DNA from 2 places in the Alicyclobacillus sp. SO9 genome. Region 1 is predicted to be linked to the other one. Evidence: riboswitches for the same ligand, from Rfam matches in the RefSeq annotation. Region 1 holds a riboswitch; the other holds the start of a gene.
What was found. Region 1 has a riboswitch for cyclic di-GMP ahead of GI364_RS01760 (chemotaxis protein CheX). Riboswitches for the same ligand answer to the same signal wherever they lie in the genome.
Positions count from the first base shown of each region.

Region 2: it holds a riboswitch for cyclic di-GMP, as region 1 does, so the genes downstream of both, GI364_RS08210 (GGDEF domain-containing protein) here and GI364_RS01760 (chemotaxis protein CheX) in region 1, are expected to answer to the same signal.

Region 1 covers NZ_CP066339.1:405,962-420,785, reverse strand. Annotated here, with positions in the region: gene hutI (imidazolonepropionase) at 1-289, shown strand, start outside; gene GI364_RS01805 (agmatinase family protein) at 316-1,371, shown strand; gene GI364_RS01800 (hypothetical protein) at 1,700-2,185, opposite strand; gene GI364_RS01795 (hypothetical protein) at 3,583-3,810, opposite strand; gene GI364_RS01790 (YdcF family protein) at 3,853-4,710, shown strand; gene GI364_RS01785 (GntR family transcriptional regulator) at 4,836-5,576, shown strand; gene GI364_RS01780 (hypothetical protein) at 6,323-6,526, opposite strand; gene GI364_RS01775 (sigma-70 family RNA polymerase sigma factor) at 6,616-7,242, opposite strand; gene GI364_RS01770 (chemotaxis protein CheA) at 7,272-9,617, opposite strand; gene GI364_RS01765 (response regulator) at 9,620-9,979, opposite strand; gene GI364_RS01760 (chemotaxis protein CheX) at 10,087-10,554, opposite strand; cyclic di-GMP riboswitch class I at 10,754-10,840, opposite strand; gene GI364_RS01755 (YcdB/YcdC domain-containing protein) at 11,144-12,049, shown strand; gene GI364_RS01750 (alpha-amylase family glycosyl hydrolase) at 12,177-14,327, shown strand; gene GI364_RS01745 (hypothetical protein) at 14,541-14,762, opposite strand; gene GI364_RS01740 (hypothetical protein) at 14,806-14,824, opposite strand, start outside.
Region 2 covers NZ_CP066339.1:1,831,242-1,846,065, reverse strand. Annotated here, with positions in the region: gene GI364_RS08270 (winged helix-turn-helix transcriptional regulator) at 1-203, shown strand, start outside; gene merA (mercury(II) reductase) at 606-2,273, opposite strand; gene GI364_RS08260 (DMT family transporter) at 2,375-3,256, opposite strand; gene GI364_RS08255 (helix-turn-helix domain-containing protein) at 3,337-4,032, shown strand; gene GI364_RS08250 (VOC family protein) at 4,090-4,530, shown strand; gene GI364_RS24900 (DUF4396 domain-containing protein) at 4,707-5,561, shown strand; gene GI364_RS08240 (hypothetical protein) at 6,626-6,862, shown strand; gene GI364_RS25355 (GNAT family N-acetyltransferase) at 6,793-6,993, shown strand; gene GI364_RS08230 (hypothetical protein) at 7,484-7,789, opposite strand; gene GI364_RS08225 (N-acyl homoserine lactonase family protein) at 7,949-8,779, opposite strand; gene GI364_RS08220 (TetR/AcrR family transcriptional regulator) at 8,836-9,414, opposite strand; gene GI364_RS08215 (TetR/AcrR family transcriptional regulator) at 10,166-10,744, shown strand; cyclic di-GMP riboswitch class I at 10,766-10,849, shown strand; gene GI364_RS08210 (GGDEF domain-containing protein) at 10,916-11,851, shown strand; gene GI364_RS08205 (hypothetical protein) at 12,196-13,200, opposite strand; gene GI364_RS08200 (bifunctional DNA primase/polymerase) at 13,977-14,824, shown strand, end outside.

The DNA.
Region 1 (14,824 bases):
CCCAGGCAGTTGCCCGACCGAGTCCCTGCAACTGATTATGGCCTTTGGTGCCAACCTGTTGGGCATGACACCTGAGGAAATTTTGACCGCAGTAACGCGGAATGCTGCCTATGCCATCGGCCGCGGCCATCGCATTGGTACCATAGAAGTCGGTAAACAAGCAGACTTGTGCCTGTTTAATACAGATGATGTAGCCTATATCCCCTACCACTTCGGCATCAACCATGTTGACTGCGTGTTCAAGAAAGGACGCAAAGTGGTCTCAGGCGGAAAGCCCATTACCGACTAGCAGCGGGCAGAATATGCAGGAAGGATGTGAGTAGAAGCGTGATCGACAATACAGAAAAGGCAGGAAGCCGTTTTCGCGATAAATATGATCCCAAAGTGGCAGATTGGATACAGGCCTATGGCGGTGGCGGTACCAACGGTACGAGTCAGACCGGTCACACGGCTCACACGGATCACATGGGTCACGCGGGTCACGCGGGTCACGCGGATGAAGGTCCGGCGGAATTTGATGCGGCTTTGCTGGGAGCCCCGCTGAGCAAGACGTCCATCAGTCACTCAGCAGCCTTTCAGCTCCCAGATGCAATCCGCAAGTCATTCCAGGCGTTTACGCCGTACAGTGTGCACCACCGCCTCAACCTGGCAGACCGACTCCGCGTGGTCGACATCGGCAATGTCCAGATGCACAAGACTGACTTGGGGCTTTGCCAACAAAATATTGAGGCAGCTGCAAAGTCCTATTGGCAGCAGCATCGAAAACCCCTCGTGCTGCTGGGCGGTGATCACTCCATCACAGGCGCCTCCATCCTCGGCATGACGGAAGCCACCGGCCTGAGCTGTGGAATTGTCCACTTTGATGCGCACCACGACGTTCGAAACCTGGAAGACGGCGGACGGACCAACGGGACACCCTTCCGAACTCTGCTTGAAAGTGAAGCCATTGACGGGCACAAACTGGTTCAAATTGGACTCCGTGATTTTACCAATGCACAGGCCTACCACGAATATGTCCTCCATCACGGTGCCACTGTCTACACCGCACGCGATGTACGCAAGCAAGGCCTGCTTGAATTGGTCCAGCAGAGTTTTGACATAGCCAGTAAAGGTACCGATGCGGTGTATGTCAGCTTTGATATGGACGTGCTCGATCAGAGCTTTGTTCCAGGCGTACCCGCCCCCAGCCCAGGCGGCCTGGATATCTGGGAAACCATTGAAACACTGGAGTGGCTCGGTCAGCAATCAAATGTAGAAGCTATGGATGTGGTCTGCGCAGATCCAAATCAAGACTTTCGCGATTTGACAACCCGGGTTGCAAGCACCTTGGTCCTCTCCTTCTTGACCGGCCTCGCACTTCGCCAACCGTAACATTTGCGGCCCGATCCCGGTTGCATTCACGGACCCGGGCCCCGCTGGGCGCTGCCCGGGCTCAATTGCGGACCCAGGTGAGACGTTCGGAGCCCGGCTACACCGGCGCTGCCCGGGCTCAGTTGCGGACCCAGGTGAGACGTTCGGAGCCCGGCTACACCGGCGCTGCCCGGGCTCAGTTGCGGACCCAGGTGAGACGTTCGGAGCCCGGCTACACCGGCGCTGCCCGGGCTCAATTGCGAGCCCAGGTGAGACGTTCGGAGCCCGGGATACGTTGACACTTTTAGAACCGGCGACATTTGTTCAGCCCGGGACATAATTAGAGGTATTACACCAACACAACAAAGAGAGATAGCAGAGGAACGAAAAACAGCAGGAATCTCGTGTTTGCATTCACAGGCGTCTTGGGCACATAGTTTACGAGGTGATAAAACCACTTTTCATCTCTTGTATCCAGCGAGATATCCGTGAGGGCAGGGATGTCAGAGAGATACAATCGAGTTGGCGACGGTTCTGCATCGCAGAACCGCACCGTGTAGGTTCGGTTGCCACGGGGAGTGCGATTGGCCGAAACCCTAGCAGTCTCCGAAGACCCTGCAGTCTTCGAGGTAAGTGAAGCCCAAGATGATTTGCCAGTTACCAATTCCCGCTTAATTCCGTCAGCGCCGGCCGTTCCGCTCGTCCCTGCCGGAACAAATACATGGAAGACTTTAGCTGATGCCGACATGTCCACTATAAACCCTGTGAGAGGCTTGTCTCCATCTAAGCAATAAAAATCTACCCAGTCTCCTATGCAAAGAGAATGCTCCCGCACCAGTCTCCCTCCCTTTCATTCGATTGATTGTTCACATTGGAAATTGCGAAGCCACAGCATGTTGGCATATTGGATGCGTTTGCGCATCCATACAATTAGGTTGAATTGACTGTCTGGATGCCTTGAAAAACGAGATCTCGATTCGACGTTCTATGTTCGAACGACACATCAGAATTTGATATTAGAGTTTGAAGCCAGGATTTGAGATTAGGGTCTGAAACCAGGATTTGAAGCCGGGATATCAGTCTCCGATATGATATACCTACGTGTCAAGAAGTTTATATCAGAATTATCGGTTTATTTATTTAAAAGTATACACAATGTTCACAATAACGTCACTAAATATTTGATTATGGTATTGCTTTTTTGTTGAATTACGTTCCGTAGCGGAATCTATGTGTAAGATGGCCTGCCTGCGAGCTAGCTCGCCGGGACAGGACGGGCACAGGAGAGGCGTGGCAGGGGCGGTGCTGAGAACCGCGAAATCCCACTACAGAGGGGTGTGATGCGGGCGAGGCTGAGCCAATAGAGATCCGAGAAGCGCTTATTGCCTGAAATCAGGTCCCCGCCATCAAAATAAGCGCGCGAGACAAGCTTATTCCCAAGGCAGCCATCGGATCCCAGGGCCATTCGGGTGCTTAAGCACTTCGCAGGAGCTTATTTGTGTGTGCGTGTCGCCTCAATGCCATATAAGCGTCTCGTGGATCGCTATTTCTGCTGATCAGCTCCCGGGGACCACCCACCGTCACATTTTCGTCACATCCGAACCACTTCAGATACTAATTTATGGCGGATTTGTGAACGGAGGGGTGTGATGTGGGCGGGGCCTCGACAATAGAGATCCGAGAAGCGCTTATTGCCTGAAATCAGGTCCCCACCATCAAAATAAGCGCGCGAGACAAGCTTATTCCTAAGGCAGCCATCGGATCCCGGGGCCATTTGGGTGCTTAAGCACTTCTCAGGAGCTTATTTGTGTGTACGTGTAGCCTCAATGCCATATAAGCGTCTCGGGGATCGCTATTTCTACTGATCAGCTCCCGAGGACCACCCACCGTCACATTGTCGTCACATCCGAACCACTTCAGATACTAATTTATGGCGGATTTGTGAACGGAGGGGTGTGATGTGGGCGGGGCGTGGACAATAGAGATCCGAGAAGCGCTTATTGCCTGAAATCAGGTCCCCGCCATCAAAATAAGCGCGCGAGACAAGCTTATTCCTAAGGCAGCCATCAGATCCCCGGGCCATTCGGGTGCTTAAGCACTTTGCAGGAGCTTATTTGTGTGTACGTGTAGCCTCAATGCCAGATAAGCGTCTCGGGGATCGCTATTTCTGCTGATCAGCTCCCGAGGACCACCCACCGTCACATTTTCGTCACATCCGAACCACGGCAGATACTAATTTATGGCGGATTTGTGAACGGAGGGGTGTGATGTGGGCGGAACTGAATTCTTCCTCCCTTCGCTTCCTCCCTTCGCTTCCTCCCTTCGCACATTTTCGTTCATTGTCCCTGAAGCCACGCCTTCCTCTTCCTCTTCCTCTTCCTCTTCCTCTCGCTGCACCGCAATCACTATACTCAACATCCTCTGGATGCAGTACAATCCATACCATGCAGTACAATCCATACATACTGACTCTTCATTCCTCATGCAGAAAGAGTGATACAGGTGTTCTACTTTTACATCGTAAAATTCATTGAGAGCCTCTTCTTGTTGCCAGGACTGTTTATTGTTTTACTGCTGGTTGCAGCGGCATCCATATTGTGGTCAAGCAAGCGAAGGGACGCGGTCAACTCTGCACCGACAGACAACGCAAACTCTCGCCACGAACCGTCCATACGCCTGCCGAAAGGGCGATTCCTCAGAGTCCGTGTCTATGCATCCTTCGTCATCGCCGTTGCCTTAATTCTCTACCTCTCTTCTACCTCGTTCGTCGCCTATGCTTTAATACGCCCCTTGGAACAGAGCTACAGTCCTCCCAAAACGCTGAATGGGGACGCGCTGGTAATGCTCGGGGCCGGGGCAACCTTTGGTACACCGTCTATTACCTCATTAGGCAATCTTTCGGGAGATGGCGCCAATAGATTGTTAACAACGGCCCTTTTGTACAAGGAGACGCAATTGCCTATTATTCTAACGGGTTTGCCTGTCCGCGACGGCACCTCTCCTTCACTCATTGCGAAGGCCAATTTGGTTCGTCTGGGAGTCCCCTCTAACCGTGTATTCATAGACAACCACAGTCTTGATACGAGGCAGAATGCAATTCACACCAAGGCAATTTTGAAGCACCTTGGCCTGTCGCATCCAATACTAATCACCTCCGCATACCACATGCGCCGTGCGGTGTTGGACTTTAGGAATGCAGGTGTACAGGTTCTTCCTTTCCCATGTGGTTACTACGCTAATGAAGACAAATCCATTAGCTACAACAGTTTTTTCCCGTCTGCTGACGCGCTCAAAATAACGGAAACGGCAATCCATGAGTATGTAGGAATTCTGGCGGCAAAAATGAGAATAGCTGGGTAATCCCAATAGCTTGACCGTCGGGCACAGAGCCAACGATTGAGCTGATCACGGAGTGGACTAGTCATTAATTTATGTCTCTGATTGATTCCCGGCTGAATTTGAGCCAATATAAAGAGGATTCCACTTTGTTGAGAAATGAGGCAGTGTATTCGGTGCTTGGGCATAGAGAACCGCTATATTTACAAGTGATAGAAGAAATACAGCAGAAACTTTCGACAAAGGAATGGGACATTGGCGAAAAGATCCCGTCCGAAGATGAACTATCGGAAATGTTCGGCATATCAAGGGCTACACTGCGTGAAGCCGTCTCGTATTTAATACAGCGCGGCGTTTTGGAAAGACGACGAGGGGTTGGTACTTTTGTCAGTACCAGAATCCAAGGCGGACTTGAGAGCTTGGTCAGTGTTACGCAATGGATAGAAAAGCATGGCTACAAACCCGGTACAAAGAATGTAGAATTTTCAACGCGTGCTATCACTCGCAAGGAAAAAGAGCTGTTAAAGAACTGGGATATGGAAGAAGTAGGCGTAATTCGCCGTATTCGTACCGCGGACGATGTTCCAGTAATGCACTGTGTAGATATTTTGCCGCTTCAGTATATGCCTGCAAATGAGGCCGACATGGGTGAATCTCTCTTTGTCTATTTAGAGACAAAGTTTCGTGAAATCGTTACGACTGCTGACACGTCAATTGACGTAGGACACCCGTCGCAAGGCATTGCAGAAAAACTCGAAGTCCTTCCGGAAACCGCGTTGTTGCACCTTCATCAGGTACATCTGAATCAGAAAGGATTTCCGCTTCTGATTTCTGAAGATTATTTCCTTCCCAGTCGCTTTCGCTTAGAAATTTTCCGTCGAAGATGGTGACTTGCTGTTCCCTCTGCAAAGCGGAAAGAGGATCTGGAGTTACTGGGCATGTCCCAGGGCTCCCAAACTTACAGCAACAGGAAGTCTCCACCAACAGTTCTCACACCTATGCCAATGTCCTCTAGTTCTGGGCGTGCAGAGAAAAAGCCAATCACAATCAAACCCACTTATTCAATCGTATCATTCGGTATTCAGCGAAACTGTAGCGACTACAGTTAATAAAGGCAATTCGTCCGCTTATTTTTTCCTTCGATCACGCTGGCTCCCGGCGGCCCAGGCGATCCCGGGAATCCCGCCGCGCCCCTTGCCTGCCGGCCTCGCCTACGCGCCTTGCCTGCAAGGCCGTTAGTGCCTGAAAAGATCACTAATCCTCCAAGCCGCGATGCAATTGTGATCGCAATGATCCCTAATGCCACTTGCCGAAAACTTTAGTGTCATAAATGCGCACTAATCTGGGTAGCGTCAAAATGCAGCGTGGATAATAGGGAGCATCGGGATCCCTATTCTAAATCGGCCATTGGCCATAGGGATCGAATCGATCACTATCAGTTAGCGGATATTGTGATAGGGATCAAAAGGATCACTAAGCAAATGTGAATGTGACAAAAACAGACTCGATGAATCTGACCGCCTGCAACTGTTCGGGTGCCTGCGTCAGACGCACCCTCTTCGCGACTCAATTAGGAACAAAAGGTACACAAAAGGAGAAATAAAGCGGAATCATGCGAAAATAAAGACTAATTCGGTCAAACAACTCCGCCAGCCTGCTTCCATCCTTCCGAACTTCCATCCTTCCGAACTTCCATCCTTCCGAACTTCCATCCTTCCGAACTTCCATCCTTCCGAACTTCCATCCTTCCGAACTTCCATCCTTCCGAACTTCCATCCTTCCGAACTTCCATCCTTCCGAACTTCCATCCTTCCGAACTTCCATCCTTCCGAACTTCCATCCTTCCGAACTTCCATCCTTCCGAACTTCCATCCTTCTGAACGTAACCTAACCTAACATCCTATGGCCGCCCCATAGTTCGGCTGGCAGTCAGTTTGGCAGGACCTGAAGTTCCTGATAGGTGTTATACATTTCCGGTTTACACTTAATCTTCTTTTTTCCTCTTCTCAAAGCATTATCGATGGATTTTTTACTTTGCAGTTTGAGAATTTTCTGTATTTCTTCGTAGGTGTATCCATGGATATAGAATAGCTTCAAGCAATCGCGCTCCAGAGTGGTGAAATCTCCGTTCATTAAGTATTGTTGCACGGAGGAGAGTGCGGTGCGGCGCAGAAAACCACTTTCAGCCGATCCCGCTTTCGGCAACTCAGTCAGGACCCACTCGAAGGTACCTTCCTCTTCTTCTGTATCCAGCCGAATTGCCGTTCTATTGGCGTAGGATTTCTTGCTGTACATGTAACGACGGATACGAGCCTTAATATGGTTTGAGGCTACAAACCGACAATACGCCGGAAAGGAGAGTTTGTTTGGCTCAAACTTTTTCACGGCGTGCCAAATTTCAATCCGGAGCCACTGCTTAATCTCATCGCGTTCCACAGGCCACTGCCTGATGAACTTGTTGACAAGCCAGTCGAGCTCAGACTCCATTGTTTTAATAACATACTGTAGGTCTTGGTCGTTGGTCTTAGCCGATATCGCCTTCTCGTCTATATACATCTTCATCACCCGCTACATTACATTTTTCTTTATACTGCGTTCTCAAAGAAGGAGTTCGGATCCATGATGAGTGCAACGGTTCCGTCGCCCAGAATCGTACCGCCGGAGAACCACTGTACTTCTCGCAACCGAGATCCAAGCGGCTTCAGAACAACTTCAGATTGACCTAACACATCGTCCACTGCCAAGCCGAGTTTACGATTTCCTTTGTGTACAACAATGGTGTACTGGTCCTTCCCGCTATCCATGCCAAAAGCAGAGTTGACTCGAACCAAGGGAACGACTTCGTCTCGCCACTTAAACACTTCTTGTCCGCTCACGGTCTGTACCGACACATCCGCTTCAACTTCAGACACGCTGCTAAGCGGCAGAAGGTATGGGGAGCCGCCGACGGACACCATGAGGCCTTGCATGATTGCCAGAGTCATAGGGAGTTGAATAATGAACTTGCTTCCTTTTCCCAGTTCGCTTTGAATCTCAATGCGTCCGCCCAACGACTCAATCTTTGACTTCACGACATCCAGGCCAACACCGCGGCCAGACAAGTCTGTCACAGTCTCCGCTGTGGAGAAACCAGAAGCGAACAAGAGTTGATAGACTTGCTCATCGCTCATTGCTCTCCCGTCCTCAACGATGCCCCGCTCTATGGCACGTGACAAAACTGCATCTCTGTTGATGCCGCCGCCGTCATCCTCAACTTCAATAAACACGGAGTTTCCTGAAGAATAAGCGCGAAGGAAAATGTGGCCTTGGACAGGCTTACCGGCGGATATGCGGTCCTGTGAGGATTCTAAACCGTGATCGAGCGCATTGCGAAGCATATGCATAATGGGATCGCCGATTTCTTCAACAACAGTTCTGTCCAGTTCTGTCTCCTCACCTGTCATTTCAAAAGAGACTTGCTTGTCCAGTTTCTGTGATGTATCGCGAACCATTCTGGGAAAACGGTGGAAGACGGTACTGACGGGGACCATACGGATACTCATGACAATTTCTTGAAGTTCATTAGAGATGCGGCTCATGTGCGCCACGGTCTCGCCCAGTTCCGTGTGGCCCAAATCCTGTTCAATCTTTTGTAACCTGGTTTTGTCAATGACCAATTCTGAAAATAAGTTCATTAATACGTCCAGTTTTTCGGTATCCACACGAACTGTACTTGAGGCTTTCCGCTTCGATTTTGACGAAGAAGCCCCTTCACTTTTCTGCTTGGCCGCGTCAGCCGTGCCTTCAGCGACAGTAGTGCTGTCTGCCGTCCAGTTCCGAACCGCAACTTCTGCAACACTGGAAACAGATTCAAGCATGGCACGAACGGCTTCTTCCGTCTTGTCCGACCACATAATGAACAACACATCAGTGTCTAGTTTTTCATTGTCAATGTCGGCCATCGAAGGAGAAGTGTATAGGAGTCTATCCTGTCCGCCGACAGCTTCGAACAACATGTACAAACGAGCGCTCTTCATGGCTGTATCCGGGTACAACCGAACCCCTGCTTCATACACGTTTTTTTGCTGGGACAACGCTGCCTCCACAGCAGTCAGGATGTGGTCTTCATTAGAGAGTTTTTCCTGGGGTAACAGGCTGCCTTGATCACTTGTCAGACCAGCTTGTCCAGTCCACTGTTGTAAAACCCGAATCTCCACTTCAGTTACTGATGAAACACGCTTACCAATGGCTTCAATATCATCCTTGGTTGCCAGAACAAACGAAATATCTCCTGTATGTTCTCCTGTTTCAAGTACTGCAGCATCAGGATTGGTGGACAACAGCTCATCTTGATTGAGGCCTTGCAACACCTGAGCCCATCTTGCCATTGGCATGATACACTCTGTTGCAAACCCAATGGTGATGTCATAGACTTGGTAGCCTTTTTCGATGGCCTTCCGTGCAATGGACTCAATTGAGTCCTGAAGCTGCGCGGACGCGGTACCAGATGTGTCCACTGATATCTCCTGCACTTGACGTTCCGCTGTTGCAGAGACTTCCTTCGGAGCCTGTGTTTGTCCATTGGCGAGCCGCTCAACCGCCTGCACCAATTCCCGGACATCTGTCTCTGGTTCAACTTGTGTTTCTTCAATCCCGTCAAGCAGTTGTTCAAGGACATCGAGTGACTGCAGCAACACATTCACAACATCCGTAGAAAGCTCGACACTCCCTTGTCGAATGCCGTCAAGGAGGTTCTCTGCCCGATGTGTAATCTCCCCCATGCGCTGAAATCCCATGGTCATAGCCATACCTTTGATGGTATGAGCCGCCCGGAAGATAGTTGGTACTTGCGCATCGTCCTGTGATTGTTCCATCTCCAGGATGCCGTCGGACCACGACTGCAAGTTTTCCCTGGTTTCATCAATGAACATGGAAAGATATTCACTGCTCATGTTTAGCCCACAACCTTCTTCAAGGCTTCGACAACTCTGGATTCTTCGAAGGGCTTCACGACGAAGTCAACTGCGCCCGCTTGAACCGCTTCAATCACCATGTTTTGCTGACCCATGGCAGATGCCATAATAATCTTGGAATTCGGATCCAGTTGTCGAATTTCCTTGAGCGCCGTCAGGCCGTCCTTTTCCGGCATAGTTATATCCAATGTGACAATGTCCGGATTAAGTGCCTTGAACTGCTCAAGCGCTTCATTTCCGTTGGCTGCTTCACCCACAACGGTGAATCCATTTTTCTCCAACATGTTTTTCATCATCATCCGCATAAAGGCTGCATCGTCTACAATTAATACATTGGCCATCACCCATTACCCCCTGAACAAAATTATTCTGTTACCCCATCTATCATTGTCGCCGCTGGTTGACTCGCACAATGCGAAGCAGGCGTTTGTATATAGATACCAACTCGTCAACCTTCTGTAATGAGCAGGCTAATTCTCATGTCACCCACACTCTCTACCGTTCCCGCCACTGACAAGGCTGTATGAAACCCGCTCAATTTGGTTTGCCCGACCAAAACCGTAGGCGGCGTTACCTCCAGCAGCATTCCTCGTTCTGACATGTTGGTACACATGTTTCCGCCAACCATGTTTCCTATTTCTCCTACGAATGACTCCAGCATCTCTCCCTCTAGAGCCATTCCGTACATCGAAGCGGCCAGTGTGGAGTAGACATCCCGTTTCGCTTCAATGATGAGCCGGCTTGGGTAGTCACCTGCAATGCCAATTAAGACGCCCATTTCCGGTTGGTGAATAGCATTTTTCAGTAATTCTGGAGCTCCAAGATTGACTGGTGATGAAATGACTGTGGTCACTGCGTCCAATGTGCTGTTTAAAATCTCCGTCACTACCGACGATAAGGCCGAATTTCCGCCCATTTCTATATGCCTCCCTCGTGCTGCGAGTAGAATGAATTGTCTTGTCACGATAATGACTACGCTGGGAAGCTGAGCATTAAATTCGTATGAGTGCTATGTACGACGTAGTCTATCAGCAGTTGCCCTGTATTCATCTCCCAAGGATTTGGATATAAAAAATAGCGCCTCAAACACAGGCGCATCTTTAGAGTAAATATACTCAGGCAACTCGGCCGGCATAGTACAAAAGTCCCTTAGCCCCGTAGCTTTGCGCCCCAATGTTTCCATTGGTATGCCGTTTTTCTGAAATTTTATCTCTATTATCCTGCATGATTTATCGAATTTTGTCAACTAAAATCATTTATCAAGACCTATTTTAAAAGGGGATCCGTTCAGTTTTCACCGTTTGAGCACAAACCTCTTCAAACGCAGACCTATTTACAAACGACTTGTTTTATGGTAGTGATGTTACAAGAGTCAAATGTTTGTCTTAAACTTCTGCGTCATCGACTGAACGTCTCACAAGACAATCCATCGACTTCTTGCATTCAATTTTTCAACTTCATTTTTCAACTTTACTTTGAACTTAAAATGAAAAGAGGTGAACATATTGCGGTTAAAGGCGAAGTTTTGGGCTCTGTTCTCCATCCTCGGTTTTTTTGCGGCAGTTAATGCAAGCGTTTGCACATCTCAGGCTGCATCTCAAATTTCTAAACAACAAGCGGAAAACATAGTTTCCAACGCATTTCACCCTGGATCTGTTGAGAAAGCCACAAAGATCTCCAATCAACAAAAGCTGCCGGAATGGAACATTTTATATGCAAACGGTTCCACTGCACTTGTGTCTATGTCCGGAACAGTTGAGCGGTTCTCTTCCATCGCTACTGCGGCCTCTGCCAAAGGAAAAACCACGAACAAACAGGCTGTGGCCATTGCCCGGAAACTGATTCAACAACTGGATCCGTCTCATTCCAAACTCGTAAAATTGGACCCTTTGCATCCAAATGTTTTAAAAGGTGCCCAATTTACTGTGAGTTTTACCAGAGTTGCCAACGGCATCCCGTTTCCGGCCAACGGTTTCAAGGTAGCCGTCAATAAAAACGGATCCATCGGATCGTACAGTCGTACCTGGTCAAACAGCGTGGCGTTCCCGGAGAAGAAAGGCGTACTGTCACAGCAAAACATCATCAATCACGCTGACAATTACCTGACTTCCAGTCCGCACGTAACCTTGTTTTACTACATGGTGCCGTGGAAAAAGACTCCTCAATTACTCGATCTCGTTCAGACCAAAGGCGGACAGGTAGCTCTCTACGCCAAAAACGGAACGCTGGTGACACCGCCAAACAGCAAGCAGTCATCCGTAGCTGTACACATCCCAATCTACAAGCAGGCCTGGTTCAAGTGGACGACAGTGGGTGTTGCATCGGTGCTCCTGGCCAGTGCCCTGTTTGGGGCGGGAGTCAAGTTTGGCCGGAGGAATTTAGGTCACGAAAATCCAAATCCGGCAGCGTAGGAATGTACAGAATACAACAACTTAAGGGCCATGCATTGTGGAGACTTTGCACAACAACCCCGTAACTGACTGGTCAGTTCCAGTCAATTTAGGGGGTATTTTTGATCTGGAAGGGGTCAGAAATGAAATGAAAATGAAAGGAAAACTCGGCAAGCTTTTGGGAAGTTCACTGCTCTTCTCAGTGGTTGCTGTCTCACTTTCCGTAACGCCTGCGTATGCATCAGACTACACAGGCAAAGTGATTTACCAAGTTGTCACCGATCGCTTCTATGACGGGAATACAAGCAATGATAATCCATCATCGAGCCCCAATCTGTTCAGTGCCAATCACAGCAACTGGAAGCTCTATTGGGGAGGAGACTGGCAAGGTATTGCAGACAAAATTCCTTACCTCGCGAACATGGGCGTAGGCGCCATATGGATTTCACCCCCGTATCAAAACATTAATGTACCGGCTGTCTACAACGGCGTGGATGAAGCAGGATACCACGGCTACTGGGGTATGGATTTTATGGTACCAGAGCCCCATTTCGGAGACTGGAGTGCCTTCGACAACCTTGTTAAGACAGCACATTCGTACGGCATCAAGGTCATTATCGATTACGCACCCAACCATACGAATCCCAACGATACCGGTGCATATGGCGCACTCTACGATAACGGAACAAAACTCGCTGATTACCAAAATGACCCCAATGGATATTTTCATCACAACGGAAGTATTTCGAATTACAACAACCTTTACGACGTAGAGTACAAGAACCTGTTTGACTTGGCCGATTTGTCTCAAGGGAATCCTAATGTCGACCAGTACCTCAAGTCAGCGATTGACACGTGGATGAGTCATGGCGTAGACGGCATTCGTTTGGATGCAGTCAAACACATGCCTGCAGGCTGGCTGAAAACCTTCGCCAACCACGTATACACCAATCACAACACATTTATTTTTGGCGAATGGGCCGACGACTCCAGTGCGACCTTGTGGCCGGAAGAAGTGAAATTTGCAAACACGACTGGAATTTCCCTATTGAACTTCAACTTGAATAATGCGATTCGCAGCGTCTTTGCCAACAACGCCAACATGAGCCAACTAAATGACGCCATCAACCAGGATGCAACGGAATTCACGTATCCAAACCAATTAGTCAATTTCTTCGACAGCCACGACGAACCGCGCTTTCTCAGTGTGAACAACAACAAAAACCTCTTCAACGACGCGCTCGTCTTTGAGTTAAACGCGCAAGGAATTCCGGACATCTACTATGGAGACGAACAATACCTCCACAATGACACCAACGGCGGTGGAGACCCGTACAACCGCCCCATGATGAACAGTTGGAGCGAGACCACGACTCCCTACAAAATCACGCAGGATTTGTCCAACCTGCGCAAACAGAATCCAGCTTTGCGCTTTGGCACAAGTACGCAAAGGTGGATGAATAACGATGTCTACGTTTACGAACGAAAGTTTTATAATTCCGTTGTTCTGACAGCCGTCAACAAGAGCACCACAACCTCCTACAATATCACCGGACTGGATACAGCCCTGCCAAGCGGTACGTACCAGGACGTTCTCGGCGGACTGATGGGCGGCCAAAGTCTGACCGTCAACAGTGGTTCAAGCGGCAACAACCCTGCCAATGCCTTCACCCTCGGGCCGAACCAAGCTGCCGTATGGTCATACACGTCTGCACCTTCCAAACCTGAAGTTGGCAATGTCGATCCCGTCAACGGCCAAGCAGGCAACACCATCACAATCGCCGGCGATGGGTTTGGCTCGACTCAAGGCACCGTCAACTTCGGCAGCACTCCTGCCCAAGTAGTGTCTTGGAGCAATACGTCCATCCAGGTAAAAGTGCCCAGCGTCACGCCAGGCAACCAGAACATATCTGTAGTTACCAGTTCCGGGACATCAAACGGCATTGTCTTCAGTGTACTCAGCGGCAAACAGGTACCCGTAAACTTTAAAGTCACCAACGCTTACCCAACCAGCTATGGCGACAACATTTACCTCAGCGGAAACACGCCCGAGCTTGGCAACTGGAGTACAAATACAGGCCTTGGAACGAACACCACCACCTCAGCGTGGGGACCCTTGCTCGATCCCAACAATCCAACTTGGTTCTCCATGGCCAGTGTTCCCGCCAACACAAATCTTCAATTTAAGTTCTTCGACTTGCAGGCCGGCGGAAGTGTCGTGTGGGAAAACGGATCGAACCATACCTATACCACCCCGACAAGCACGGAAAGCGATGTCACTGTCAACTGGCAGTACTAGAGTGCCAGAGTGCTTTGGACGCCCGGGCCGATCCGGTTGCCCGGGGCCGTTCGGCGCTGCCCGGCCGCTCGGGGCGCTCGGGGCGCAGCCCAGCCTCTGCCCAGCCTCTGCCCAGCCGCAGCCCAACCTCAGCCCAGCCGCCGATAAGCTCCTCTCGGATCGCTATTTCACCATTTGCACCGAAATTCGCCAAATTAAGCTCTTCTCGAATGCTTATCCGGCTCCAACACCCCTCTTTCGCACCCCTGGACCGCCGATAAGCTCTTCTCGGATCGCTATTTCACCATTTGCACCGAAATTCGCCGAATTAAGCTCCTCTCGAATGCTTATCCGGCCCCAACACCCCTCTTCCGCACCCACGGACCGCCGATAAGCTCTTCTCGGATCGCTATTCCCTCCTTCAACCCCCAAATGTTGAAGATAAGCGTTTCTCAAACGCTTATCCTCCACTCCATTACCAGCGCCGGGCCCGCGCTACTCACCTGCACCCCCGCACT
Region 2 (14,824 bases), 1.4 Mb from region 1:
CAGAAATTGCAGCCATTATCCCAGACATGAGCGAGCGCATGCTGTCGGAACGTTTCCGAGAACTTGAACATGCGGACATCGTAAAGCGAACAGTGTATCCAGACACACCTATCCGTATTGAATATGAGCTTACAGAGAAAGGAAAAGCACTTCAGCCAGTTGTGGAAGCCGTTCAAACGTGGGCAGACGATTGGGTAAAGTAGCGAAGAATTGGATGTTGTGCTCTTTCATCACACGGGCTAATATCGTGTTAATAATCAGACAGTATAAACCATTCTCGGGCATTCGATAGCGCATTTCAGACCCCGATTTCAACCGTGTTGTGATGAATGGGGTTAACACCACGCTACTAGCGCTTCATACCTCGACTGATATTTCGTGCGTTCATCTTAGGAAGTGGTAAGATCGCCCTAGTAACAGCCAGGGGTCGTGCTGAGCAAACTTGAGCCGAGCCTACAATCACAATGTCTGGATGTTCTATGTAGTCGAGGTTCAAGGCCCATTTGGGGGTGACGATGAAATCACCGTCACCGTGGCATGCTCAGACCATTGAGTCCAATATCCTTCAACTGTTGCTAACAACGTTCTTGAACCAAAGTACCACATCAACCGGCACAGCACGAGAGCTTGGATACGTCCTTGTCAAACGTCAAGGCTGCCAGCTTTATTCCCTCCGCCATCGTCAGATACGGGGCAAGCGTTGATCGTAGATCCTCGATGGTAAGCCCAAACTTCACAGCGAGCACACCGGAATAGATGACATCACCTGCGTTTTCCGCTACCACATGGACACCAAGGATCTTACGTGTGTTCGCATCCGCCACGATTTTGAATACTCCGGTCGTCTCTCGATTCACCAGCGCCCGAGGAACTGCGTCGAGTGGAAGTACGGAAGTCAAAACCTCGTATCCCCTGGATATTGCCTGCTCCTCTGTAAGACCGACCGTTGCAATTGCAGGACTCGTAAATGTCACGCCTGGAACAACCGTTAAATCGACCTTTTCTTCGCTGCCAGCCAGCGCATTCTTGGCTACAATCGCACCTTCATACGCTGCGACATATACAAACTGCGGTCCCATGGTCACATCCCCTGCGGCATAGATGCTTTGGTTGCTCGTACGGAGAAATTCATTCACCAGAACTTCGCCACGGCCCCCCATGTTCACCTGAGCGGCACTCAGATTTAACGCCGCAGTATTCGGCTTACGACCTGTTGCAACTAACAAGGCTTCCGCTTCGACGACTTGCTCCTGTCCATTGATCATGAGATAAACTCGTTTGATGTCTCCGTCCTGCTCGACTCGATGGAATGTTGCACCGGTAATGATGTTGATTCCCTGGTCTGTCAACGCCGTTGTGACTGCCTCTGAAATTTCAGGGTCGTACGACTTCAACACACGAGCACTCCGTTGCATCAAGGTAACCTCTGAACCAAGATTATGGAACATCTGTCCAAGCTCCATGGCGATATATCCAGAACCAATGACAGCCAACCGCTTTGGAAGTTCCTTCAGTTCAAGTGCAGTGGTGCTGACCAAGTAATCCACATCGTTCAATCCGGGGATATTGGGCACAGCAGGAGATGCCCCGGTTGAAATCAGGAAGTTTCGAGCCTTGATCTCTCGTCCATTCACTTCAACGGTCGCCTCATCTACAAAACGGGCTTCGCCCTGAATTAGTTCGAAACCATATTCGTCAATCAGGTTGACATACTTATGTTGACGAAGTTCGCCAACCAACTCATCCTTGCGTTCGATAAGCTTCTTCAAATCTACTGGCCCGGCAGATGTATTGAGCCCCTGGAACGAATTCCGTGTTGCCAGACGATTGATTTCACCTGCTCGAAGCATGTTCTTTGAGGGTACACAGCCAATGTTGACGCATGTTCCACCGACGGTTCCCCGCTCTACCATGGCTACTTTTGCACCATACGAGACCGCTTGAATCGCTGCTGAGAATGCTGAACCGCCCGATCCTATGATAAGCAGGTCGTAGTCGAAGTTGCCACCCGTCTCGGGTAGAACGCTGGGCTGTGGATCACTCAAGATGGTAGCATCGCCAGGCTTGTACCCTGTATCTACAATCGCTTGTTTGGCAGCGTCAAGCTGATTAAGGTCTCCGAGTTCAAATGTGGCCTCGTTACGACGAAAACTGGCCGATATATATTGTGCTCCAACGCTTTTTAGCGCATGGGATACGTGTCTTTCACAGTCATCACAGGTCATACCGTTTACGACCAGCCGAATTTGTTTTTTGCTGTTTGGTTCAGCCATCTAAAACACCTCATCTCGCAGTTTATTGTTCATTGTCATTTTACTTCAGACAACGCAGTGTACTTCCTTTGAAGCTTGGACCCGAAGATGCGCCAGTCTGGTTACACATCCCGCAACTCCTTGCGGACCTTCAGTTTCGGCTCCGGCCAATTGACCAGAAAGATCCCGACAAATATAAGAAGACCACCGATCATGACCGGCCACCTGACCACTTCTCCAAGAATGAGCCATCCGGACAACACCCCGAAAAACGGTGCTAGAAACAAAAAGGCACTGGTTTTCCCCGGATCGCCATGATGCAGGAGATAAAACCAGATGGCAAACTGTACGATAGATGCCATGATGGCAAGCCAGACGATAACGAAAACGGAAGTTCCATTCAACACGATATGTGCCCGCTCAACCGTGAAACTACCGATGAGCAACAACAGTCCGCCGAACAGCATCTGGTACGCAGTCAGTACCCAGGTGTCCAGTCCTACTCCCCAACGTTTTATGAGCAGTGTAGCGAGGGCCCACGAAACCGCTCCCAAGATGCCGAGCCAAGTACCGAATCGAAGATGTACATGAAACCCAAGTGTAATGAAGACACCAAAAAATCCTGTTAAGACTCCAATCCATTGCACAAAGCGATATCTTACCTTCATGAATAAGGTCCCGAAGATGATCACCAGCAGCGGATTTGTAAACGTCAAAATGGAGGATTCACTGGCCGTAATAGTTCGAAGACTGATGAAAATACATCCCATGACACCGGCCGTCTGAAAGAGTCCGATGAGTGCCACCTTGGACCAATCCCGTAGATTTGTCGGATTTTTCCGCCTAGTTACAAACATTGCCATGAGAACTCCTGCAAGTGTAAAACGGAGCCCTACAAGTAACAACGGAGAAACGTAAGCCAGCCCCACCTTGCCTATGGCAAACGACGATCCCATGAGACTTGTTGTAATCAATACCAGTACCATAAACAACCATCGATTCACCGAGTTCCCACCTCCTCAATCATTGTACCCCAAGGATATTTCGTCTATTATCGAATTGTGGATTACATTATATCGGAGGGATGATTGTGCCTTCAACGCCTGATATCTCACACGTAGCGGGACTGCTCGCCGATCCATCTCGTGCGTCCATAATCATCAGCCTGTTGGACGGCAGACCCCAAACAGCCACTGAACTTGCGAACCATGCCAAAGTGACGCCGCAGACTGCGAGCGCACATCTATCCAAACTTGTTTCGGGCAACCTCATCACAAAAGAAGTCCATGGCAGGTATCGCTATTTTCGGTTGACAGACCCGAATGTCGCTCGAGCTATCGAGTCACTTATAGCGATTTCAGGACCATCTGAAATTCAGTCTCTACGTGATTCTGAAGAAGATCGGGCGTTACGAGAAGCTCGCACCTGCTACGATCACTTGGCCGGAAAACTGGGAACAAATCTGGCACGTTCTCTTGAATCCCACGGTTTTGTTACAAGGTCTGGTGACGACTTTATCCTTACAGACAGTGGCCGACAGTTCCTCACGCAGTTCGGAATCAACATTACCAAGGCTGAACGCCGCCGACGTAAATTCATCTACCCATGCATGGACTGGAGTGAACGCACACCACACATTGGTGGGGCACTGGGGGCAGCGTTGCTCGACCGAATTTCCGAACTCGGATGGATCGAGAGGGGAATGTCAAACCGGACGATACGTGTTACGGAGGCAGGCCAGCAGGGATTTTACGAACGCTTTGGTATCCCGAGCGCCTGAGGCAATCGCCCATTTATAGCGGTTTGTCGTAAAGTTCATTTACAGAGGTGAGACGCCATGGATAAAACCTTTGACCACTTAGGCATCGCCGTTCGCAGCATTGATGATACGCTACCCTTTTATTTGGATGTCCTTGGTGGAAAACTAATAGATCGGTATACAAGTGAGGCCAAGGGCGTGGAAGTTCATGTGGCGGCGATCACCGTCGGAGAGATGCATCTTGAACTCCTCGAACCAATCAATCGAGAATCCCCAATCGCTCGGTTCATACGTCAAAAGGGCCAAGGTGTTCACCATGTGGCATATCGGGTCGATAACCTTGACTTCGCTATTGAGGAGGCAAGGACGGCCGGTATTCGCTTCTATGAAGAAACGCTTCGTACCAATGCTCGAGGACGTCGACTGATCTACATGCATCTGGCCTCGACTTCCGGGACCATTGTTGAGTTGTGCGAGTATCCGAACACCAAACAGGCATACTGGGATAGCCCTTTGTAAACAGTGACCGTATTGAAACAAGCCGTGTAAGACTCTGGATACGACGCTAACAGTTCAGGAACGTCGATAAGCTCATTCCCCGTCTTCTTGCTGAAGCGAGGCGTGGAATTTCGTTTTGTACCATCTTTACCATAAGAAAGTGACCTATGGGAACTCTATAGCTTGAGGTGATTACCATGACTCTAAGTTGGCTACAGATTCTTGCGTATATATGGTTGGGTTTATCTGCTATTTCATTCCTTATCGCCGTCACAGACGTACCCCGAAAACAGGTTGCCATGCCCATCATGAAGTTGGTTTGGCCCCTCACAACTCTCTACATGGGCCCCATTGGTCTTTTTGCTTACTGGAAACTTGGGCGCAATGCTCCAATTATGATGCACCATGGCCATCACACCACGGCGCATTCTGGACATAGTGCCAAGCACAACCCAGGTGCTCATGAGGATCAGCAGGAAACACACGAGGTGAACGGGCTCGACAATCCTTACACAAAGGATATGGGCAACCAGATGCAAGACGATGGACACGAACAGGGTCATGAACATGGAGATCATGAGATGCATCATGGCATGCACCACGGTAATAAGCCCTTATGGCAGAGCGTGTTTGTGTCTTCTACGCATTGCGGCGGAGGCTGTTCGCTCGGTGATGCAATCGGCGGACCACTTGTCTTTGGACTCGGGCTGATGGTCGCTGGCTCGTCCCTCTTTGCAGATTACATCGTCGAATTTGTACTCGCCTATCTATTTGGTATCGCCTTTCAGTATTTTGGAATGGGATTTACGAACCTGGAATCTCTTGGTCGTGGCTTGAAAAATGCGATTAAGGCAGACACATGGTCACTTATTGCGTATGAAATCGGCATGTTTGGATGGATGGCGCTGGTTCATGTATTTTTCGTACATGTGCCGGAACCAACTAACCTTCTGTACTGGTTCATGATGCAAATCGCCATGATGCTAGGGTTTGCCACCAGCTACCCCGCCAACTGGATACTGGTGAAATCGGGTATCAAGCACGCTATGTGAACGGTGAATTCATCGAGGGAACAAGCAGGGGCGACGTAGCTGCCCCATAAAACCGTCTCCTTCCGTAAGCGTCAAACCAGAGGCACATTACACTAGCAGATGCCCTTGCGACTAATCGAGTAGGAGGGGGTGACTAACCCCCGTCCTCTCACACCACCGCTCATGCGGTTGCGCAAGCGGCGGTTCGGTTTCAGTAAATCTGGTATTCACCTTGCATAGTCTATCCACCGTCACTAAGCGTTCTTATCGTTTATTCTCGGTTTCCAACCTACTTTCAGATAAGTAACCCCTTTCGGGCAACTGCTATCCTTGTTACGTTAGTAAACTACGTCTAACTTACTGCCACCGTCGAGTCCTTTTCTCCATTAGCTTTCACTAACTTCTACGATACTACGACTCGAACTGACTTCTGTGTGTTCCGTTTTACCTTTCAGTAAAGGTTACTCAGTAGCAAATGTTTATCGCTATGCTGAGCGTACCACACAGACCTCCCCCGTTAAGGTGCATAGTCTTTCACTCCATCCATCTGCCACATTTACACAGCATACCTTCGGATAGTTATTGGGCTTCAGTTTGTTTAGCAACCTTACCCGATATGCCATGCCTTATATGTGATTTCTGCCCGTCAGACCAGAGATTTGCCGTCCGACTTCCTCCGGATTCCACCTCCCGATGGACACCCTTGTCATTGGCTATACACTTCCCACTATCAAGGTGTGTTAGGGACTTTCACCCATTAAGACTATGCCCATGCAGGGCGAACTAAAAGAACCCACACTGGCTACCCAGTGGGGCTGTTGTGTAAGTTGTTTATCGGCGGTGTCGGACCCGCTCTGGTAAATCATCAGAACAAGGTAACAAGGCCAGCGGATCTTCATCTGTCTCGTCGAGATTAGGTTCCCTACATCAGGCCGAAGCGATTTCACCGCTTTCTCGAAACCTTGACAAGTGTTTATAGACACTTTCCAACCTTTCCGCACATTTCCTGCCAAATAAAGCAGGTTCACCTACGTCAGTTTGGGATGAACGATAGGAAGAGAAAATAAGAACTGAGGAGTGGTCGCATGCCAGTACGTCACATGGACCTAACGGATGTGGAGCAAGTTGCGGTACTCTGTGACCAATTTGGCTATCCCGCCAGCAGAGAGGAAGTCGAAGAACGATTTCATTACTTACAGAGAATGATTGAGGAGCAGGTTTTCGTCGTCGAGGACAATATGGTTATTTTGGGGTGGATACACGTACAGGGCATTCATTCACTCAGTCTCCACCCTATGCCGAGATTCGAGGTATTGTCGTAGACCGTCAATATCGGCAGCACGGTGTTGGCAGGTTGCTGATAGCGAGAGCGGAACAGTGGGCCTTAGAGAACGGGTATCGAACCATACGGCTGAGGTATGGGACGGAGCGCCCTGAGTCGCATCACTTCTAGCCGAAACTGGGATACGAGCGAACGAAGACTCAGCATCATTATCAAAAGGTGCTGGCGGAGTCGTAATGGCCTATCAAAGTATCCTAAGGCACCGAGAGTAAACAGTCCGAGAACAGGCTATTTCGAAAATTAATACCTAGTCCAACTGGCCGAACACTGAACTTTGTAACACTGTGTCACACCTCTGTATCTTTATTTCTTTGCCTTTGTGACATGCGACTTAACAGCCAATTGCTAGGATACTTCCCTCTATCATGGGCTGGAGGGAGACGGGCAACATTGGGTCTTTCACCAATGCGCCTTAAATGTGAGGATCGTGATGCAACGCCACCATGGCACTTCTATGGCAAGTCAAAGAAATATGACTGTCTATGCGTGGTTCCTAATGTTTGTACAGGACGAGAAAGGTTGTTCTCTATCGGATAAGCCCCCGTTTGTTCAGGAGGACCAACTACTTAAAATGGTCTTCAATTACAACACAGTCCAATTATTACGAGTTCTTTGCTTCAATGTTCGCCTGATAGTATTGTCCAGTGGATGTTTCGAAAACAACTGAATTGGATGGAGGTTTCCCAGAGGATTCAAAGACGGTAAATGAGCCAGATACCTTGCCATGATACGTCACCGTTCCGAGTTTTTTCCCTACATTTTTCGGAGCGACTGACTTCACAATTTTATAAAGATGGCTGTGCCAACCCAAAACCGTACCTAATGGTAAGGCGTTTTGAAGCTGAGAATGAGCCGCACATCCCAACAGACCCAACATCAAAATGAACAAACCCATTAACTTTTTCACGGCTCTACCCCCTTCTCCAATGCAGACGTTCGGAAAGTGGTTTGAGTAACAACGTTCTGTCGCTCCACTGCCCCAAAATGCGATACAATCCAAAATATCCCTTCCTGAATAATTATGTACCGGCTGCGGTAAATCCTTCTCGACATCTGCCCCGTGTGTTCAAGAAATCATGGTTGGGATTCTTTGCATCATTCGTTCCTTTGACATTGGATCGTGACTTGGAAGGTAAACTGTAGGTTCTACACTGATAAATCGATGAATTCGATCAATCGTTTGACCTGCAAGATTTGTATTGGGAGAAACCCCGTCGACACTTCTATCAATCATAAGCTGCTCATTATATGAGGTATCACCTGCAAAGAGATACGTGATATTCCCGTCACGAAGAATAACGGACTGATGCCCAGGGGTATGTCCTGGCGTCGGAACAACTAACACATCTTCAGCTTTTGTAAGTGTATATCCCATTCTAAACGCACCATACTCCCCGACGGTGTAGCCCACAATTCTTGGTTCAAACCATTTGGGGAAATAGTTCGGTAAGTAGCCTCTTATTTTTCCCTTCAAGCCCAGAGACAGCGCATATTCCTGCCGTGATATAAGAAATTCCGACTCTGGAAAATGAGAGAGCCCTCCAGCGTGATCTGTATGAAGGTGAGTCATAATGACCCATCTCACGTCATTGAGAGACAGCCCTAGTTTTTTGATTTGTGGCCCCACTTCTTGTTCTGGTTCCACCTGCATTTGGACACCCAAACGGAAATACGGATGCCATTTGGGAAAATGAGACGGATTTGACGTTCTTGCGGTTTCCCCTGTGTCAATAACAATGATTCCTTCTGGGTGTTCGATTACCCAGCAGTATATAGGCAACCATTCTGTCCATGTCTTATCCAGTAACGTATTAATACGCCTTCCGACTGACCCTACTCCTTTCCTCTGTCTGGATTTTACTGAAACAAGTCCAGTTTCAATTGCGTGGATTTTCATTCTCAATCCCCCCTGTTATTTAGTTAGCGTACGCTAACTAAAAGACGCAAAGTTATTTAGCTTAAACCGACCAATCCTCGTATCCGTTCTTGGATCTCACTTTTCATGTCAATGAGAGTCGAAGGAAGTCCTCCCATATCACTAAACACGGCTAAGCGTGTGAACGCTCCTATGACCAGCGCCGCTGTTAAGCGTGCCGATTGCTTAGGAATTACGTCTTCCTCTATGCCTAACTGAATAAAGTCAGTCATAGCAATAATTGGAAAACGATGCGTGGTTCCCAAACGAGCAAATATCTCATGTCTTTGCCCCAGTAAGAGCAGACCAAAGCGATCTCTATCATGTTGTTCCAATATATCTACAATCATTTGATTCAGTCGATCTTCAAAAGGGCTTTCCAATTGGCGATAATAATCGACTAACCTTGAGTATCGATCAGAATATCTGGAAAACACAGAAAGAGCCACGTTATCCTTCGACTCAAAATGTTTGTATATAGCAGCATCCGTAACACCAGCTTCCCGTCCAATTTCTCGAACACTCGTCCCCTCGATGCCTCTACGGGAGAACAATCGGATTGCTGCGTTAACAATTTCATTCTCTTTACTGTCAGCGTGTGATTTCTTCATGACCATATGGTAAGCGTTCGCTAACCATATGTCAAAGTAAAATCCGAAGATTCAAGCTTTACTTGCCTGTTCTAACGACTGCACCACAACAATTTATTTTGAGGTCTTTTGGATAATGATGTTCCCGTCAAGCGGAGCGATATCAGGATGTATGTTCCAGCAGGGTGTATTCGGTTCCAGCGGATCTGCTATATCTCCATTATGGTCAACTAGTAGCGATGTCCCCTATACTCAAACATACCCCTGGGGCGAACGCTGCTCCTATGCGAAGGAGCCTGTGGGAAATCCTGTCGCTTTCGTGGAACGACATACAGTCTTCAGTGGAGGTCGATATTTCAACTGATGGTGAGGCGATGTGCGCAATGACTCTAACACCCGTTCAGAGCTTTCCCTTCATGCGAAAAGCTGTGCGGCCTGGCCTATGATGGAGAATATCTGTGGCATTCGGACGGAACAACAAAACACATATCAACGCTGGAGTTGACCAAACGAGTGTTTCAGAAGGAACGAAGCCTCTTTCTATGGCAAAACTGAGGGCTTCGTCAATGTTTTCGGTAGCATCTATATTCCTCACGAGGGTTAAAGAGCGGAAAGGGTATCATCGGGATCATTTTGAATATTTAGTTCAGGAATAAAGTATTAGTGTATCTCAGTGAAAGCATACTTTCCTCTTCCACAAGATTGTAAAAATCTAAAAAGACTGATATCATGCATTTAACCTAACGAATATTAGTAAGGATGAAAATGGGAGACTTTTATGAGCACCAGAGATAAAGTCATTCAGGCGGCAACTAAGCTCTATGCAGAAAATGGATACAAAGGTATGACTATGAAAGCAATTGCTAACGAAGTAGGGGTCAAGGCTCCGTCGTTGTATGCATTTTATGAAAGTAAAGAAGATATTCTGCTACATATTTACAATGACATCTTAACGAAACATCTGAATTTAGCAACAGAAAATATTGAAATAACTGGGGAATCAGTTCAGTATCAGTTGAAGCAGTTTCTTGATCAAGTGATTGCGTTTCAGTTAAGAGACTACACACAACTCAAAGTTTTTATTCGTTTGTTGCTATTCCCTCCTGACTTCTTTGAGATCAATCTAAAAGAAGAATTAAAGAAAGTCGTTGAACAGGAACACAAACTGCTCTGCAATCTCTTTAAGGTAGGAATGGAAAGAGGGGAATTAAAGAAAGCGGATTGTGATGCTCTTTCGTCCCAATTGCTTTGCATGATGGACGGTTGGTTTTGGGAAATGCAACGTTACAGCGAAGAGGTATTCCGAGAACGATATGAAATGGTTTGGGCTCAGTTTTGGAATAGTATTGAAGCGTAATAGAATGACTCGGTTACGTTGTCGAGGAAAAGGTAAACCGTTCCGAAAGGGCGGGACACAAAGCCACGGGGCTACAGCGCTTGCTATGCCGGCCGAGCTGCCGTTACAAGAGATAAATATGACGGCACATTCGGATGGGGGGATGTGTCTTTTAATTTGGGGGATAGAGGGTTGAATAATCTAAAACAACTCATCAAAGAATCGAGAGACTGGGCTACGGCCGACCGTGGCAGTACACTCTTTTCAAAAGTATCAAACGTGTTAAAGAATACATTTGGCTTGGATGCGGGAATGTTTATTTACCGGAGACAATTTGTTTTACAGAATGCTGATGCAAAGGATAAAGTCTATGAACCGTGGGGGCTTGATCACTCCGCAGCAGAACTAACAAAGATGCTGAATAAGTCGTGGATCACCGGAAAATCTTATGTTATTCCTGATCGGTGGTTGTCTGTAAACGAGATCTCTCCTGTTTGGCAAAAATTATGGACAGAACAAGGAATACGGTATATCGGAGCCTGGAAACTTATCATACAAAGCAAATGCGTCGGAGCCATTGTTGTTGGAAGAAAAACGGTGCCAGATGAGACGAATGATGAACTGATGTCACTTCTTGCGACACATGTCTCTCTCATTGGAGAAATGCTTGTGCTAAGGCGTATTGCAGAACATGAAAGTCGTCATGACGAACTCACGCAGATTTACAATCGTAGAGGTTTTATAAGTGAAATCAGGAAACTATCAAGAAGAATTGATGAAAACTTTATTATCGGTATATTAGATATCAACGATTTTAAGGGGATAAATGATGCTTATGGGCATGCAACTGGAGATTCTGTATTGATTGAAGTAGCAGAGACCTTAATCCAAAATATTGGTTCAAAAGGGTTATATGGACGTGGTGGAGGAGACGAATTTATGTTTGTTCTGCAAAGTGGCCAGATTGAAGCTGATCATGCAGCTTCATATGCCACCGATTGGTTTAAGAACAAACGATTTACTGTTAGCGTCGGATGTGAACTGTGGCAACCCAATAAGACAGACTGGGAAGTTTCCCTACAAATTGCGGATCACAGGCTCTATACTCGGAAGCAGAGAGAAAGATGAATCAGAGGTCATTTCATTTTCAATGGCATACGGATGATAAGCCTAGATGGAGACTGAAATATTGCTTGTGGTGCGTTGATTACATTTCCATATGAGACTTGTACTGAAAGAATATAGTATAAATATTCGGAACATCAATAGAATGATAAATATGGCGGCCAGAATGGATAGGAGCCACAAAAGCAGCCAGGTCTCATCAGAGTCTGGTTGCTTTTGTTGTTATGGTAAGCTTCTATTTCTAATAGTTCATCGGGGCATGCATTTGTTCTGTATAGTTAAATCCAGTATATCAGGAAAAATATGGGGACACTCCAAGCCGTCAGCTACCAATCTTTTTCTTCGTTTCAATCCTCCTCTTCGTCCTGCTCCTTTTCAATCTCCGAGACGAACGTTTCAATGTCCACCGAGTCCCCTGTTTCGTTCTGTAAAGCCTGTGCATATGCCAGAAACACTTTATAGGTAATCAACTCAACGACTGGATCATCAGGTGATCCTACCAACATTTTAGCCTCAGAAAAGATTGGGCTTTTTAATGATATATAGAAGTCATGCCCTTCTGCTCCTCTATAGGTGATGTCAGCTACAAGGCACCTAAACGGAGTGAATGCGGAATTACTTTGATACTCCATAATTCCGATGGTTTGAACAAAGCCTTCCTTCATGGAAATCCAGTGAGTCCTCGACAAGGCCAGGTTTCTATCGGATATTCTTTCATAGAGGTCAGATGCCATGAATTCGTCCACAAAATCATCATAGCTACTGACATCTTGACGTTGATACCAATTTGGCGATATAAGCGGCCTGGATAGTAGATTCGAGATACTGACGTCTGTTTCCGTATCCAGGTGATCAGAGATTCCAACGAAACCAGGCAATCTCCTATAGAAGTCTAATAACTTATCATCATCTATCGGAGCATCTTCAAACGACGGGGTGCCACCTTCAACGCCAACTGGTGACATCAGGTCACTAAGCAATCGCTCTATAGAATACTCGAGTGCCGCTTGGAGCTGCTCCTCCAGATCCCCTCGTCTTCCCTCGAGTATAATCCATACATGGACATGCACCTTGGCGGCCTTTCGAAATTCTGTGTTAGTAAACAGGCGTAAGTATGTCGTACGAACTTGTTCAATGAAGGACTGAAGATGCGTCAAGGAGGTTGGGCACTGTTTCAATTCCATCTCCACTGCACGAGCGAAGTTCTCTCCTTGTCTACCTACACTTCCTTTCTCATGGACGTTTGGTTCTTGATCTGCTTCTGAAAAATCGTGCATGCTGAGTACGAATTGCATAAAATTCGCCGTACGCTCGACTAGTTGCAGTTCTGCGGTTGAAATAACATCTTCCATTAGCTCTCCCTCTCTTCTAAGATGTGGAATTGCACGGAGGTACGATAGGCTATCATGCTGAGTGCTCATACCAGTATTCAAGGCCATAATTCGCTCATTTTCCATGAAAATCCTCCACCTCATATTTGCTAGGATACTTCCTGAGTTGTGCCTTGCCTCTGTAGAACAGGATACGGAGGATGCCATTTCTCGTGGCTGAAGGGCCTTGGAGGAACCTGTGGTGCAAAAGTTTTAAGCCCTCCTATTCGTCTTGTCCGATAGTGCTGAGTACATTTATGAACTGCAAAGTCTGCGAGACGACCTACCCTATAACGAAGTCTTGTAGCTAGCGTGAAATCAACCCTTTGTGCTAAAGCTTCTCCGCCTTTAAGAGGAGATAGCAAGCAATTGGGCACCAACTTTATCTTGGGTGACAGAATGGCCCGGTAGTTGCGTGCAGCCTTGACTCTCATATGGGTTTTAATGCATCCTCAATATCAGGAAGTAGGACCACGCCTCATCTAAGCCACCTATAATATAGAGTAAGTGCAGATTATGTTCCCCACTCCTTCTTACAAGATTTCTCCCACTCACATCACCGAACACATATTTGCTTGCAATACCTTGACGTGACTAAGAGAACAGCCATTGTAGTACAGAATTTACGGCTCCATTCCAAAGTGGAAAAAGACATAAATATAAAAAGACCGTCTTTTATCTGTCCCAGTCCCTAATACTTGCGCTATCGCACTGACCTTCCCTATGATGCCTTCATTAGCACAAAGGAGGCGATGCTATTGACCACTTATCAGGAGCTACCCACACAAAAGGACTTCGAAACAAACTTCTTGCCTAAACTCAAAGACAAAACTTTCTATTGTGCCATCTGCCAACGTACCTTCAACCGTGTAACCGGAGCGCATCTTCGATCGCATGCGGAATTACTCTTGCCCCAGCAAAAAATGAAGCCTGTCCGTAAACCCGAGTCGGCCATAAGTGCCGAAAAGGAAATGTTTCCAGACCAGACCATTAGTCCATGGACACAACGCCCTGAGAAACTATCTGAGATCTATGCTCGGCTTTTTGGTCCAACGAATCTACTCAAGGGTGTAGTCGAGAAGACGCTATCTCTATATGCCCCAAACCGAACCGAATGGACTGTGATGGAACACCTGCCACTCAAGGCTGAATGGCTCACCGTAACAGAAGAATCCACCGGTTGGCCATGGTTTTCTAATCCACTGAACATTGACCGTCTGAAGGAACATTTCCTTGGTGTCCATACGGTGGGTATCAAGGCCAGGGGAAAGTGGCGAACAAAGGTGATTGTTTTCGACGTGGATGCGGTTTCGCAACAAGGCGAAGGACCGTCTGACGCAGAAGCACGAGCAAAGAAAACCACTAGAGCCATTGTGCGAGTTCTTAAACGCCATAAGTTGACCCCCCATGTAGTAGGAAGTGGCTCAAAGGGATATCATGTCACGCTGTATATCGATTCCTTGATTCCAAACAGCATGGTCAAAAACCTGCACTCCTACGTCACTGACCATCCGGATGTACCGATGGAAGATGTCGTTGTAGAATTCTTCCCCTTGAAGAAAGCAGTCAAACTGCTACTCGGTATTCATTGGGGTAGCAAGAAATT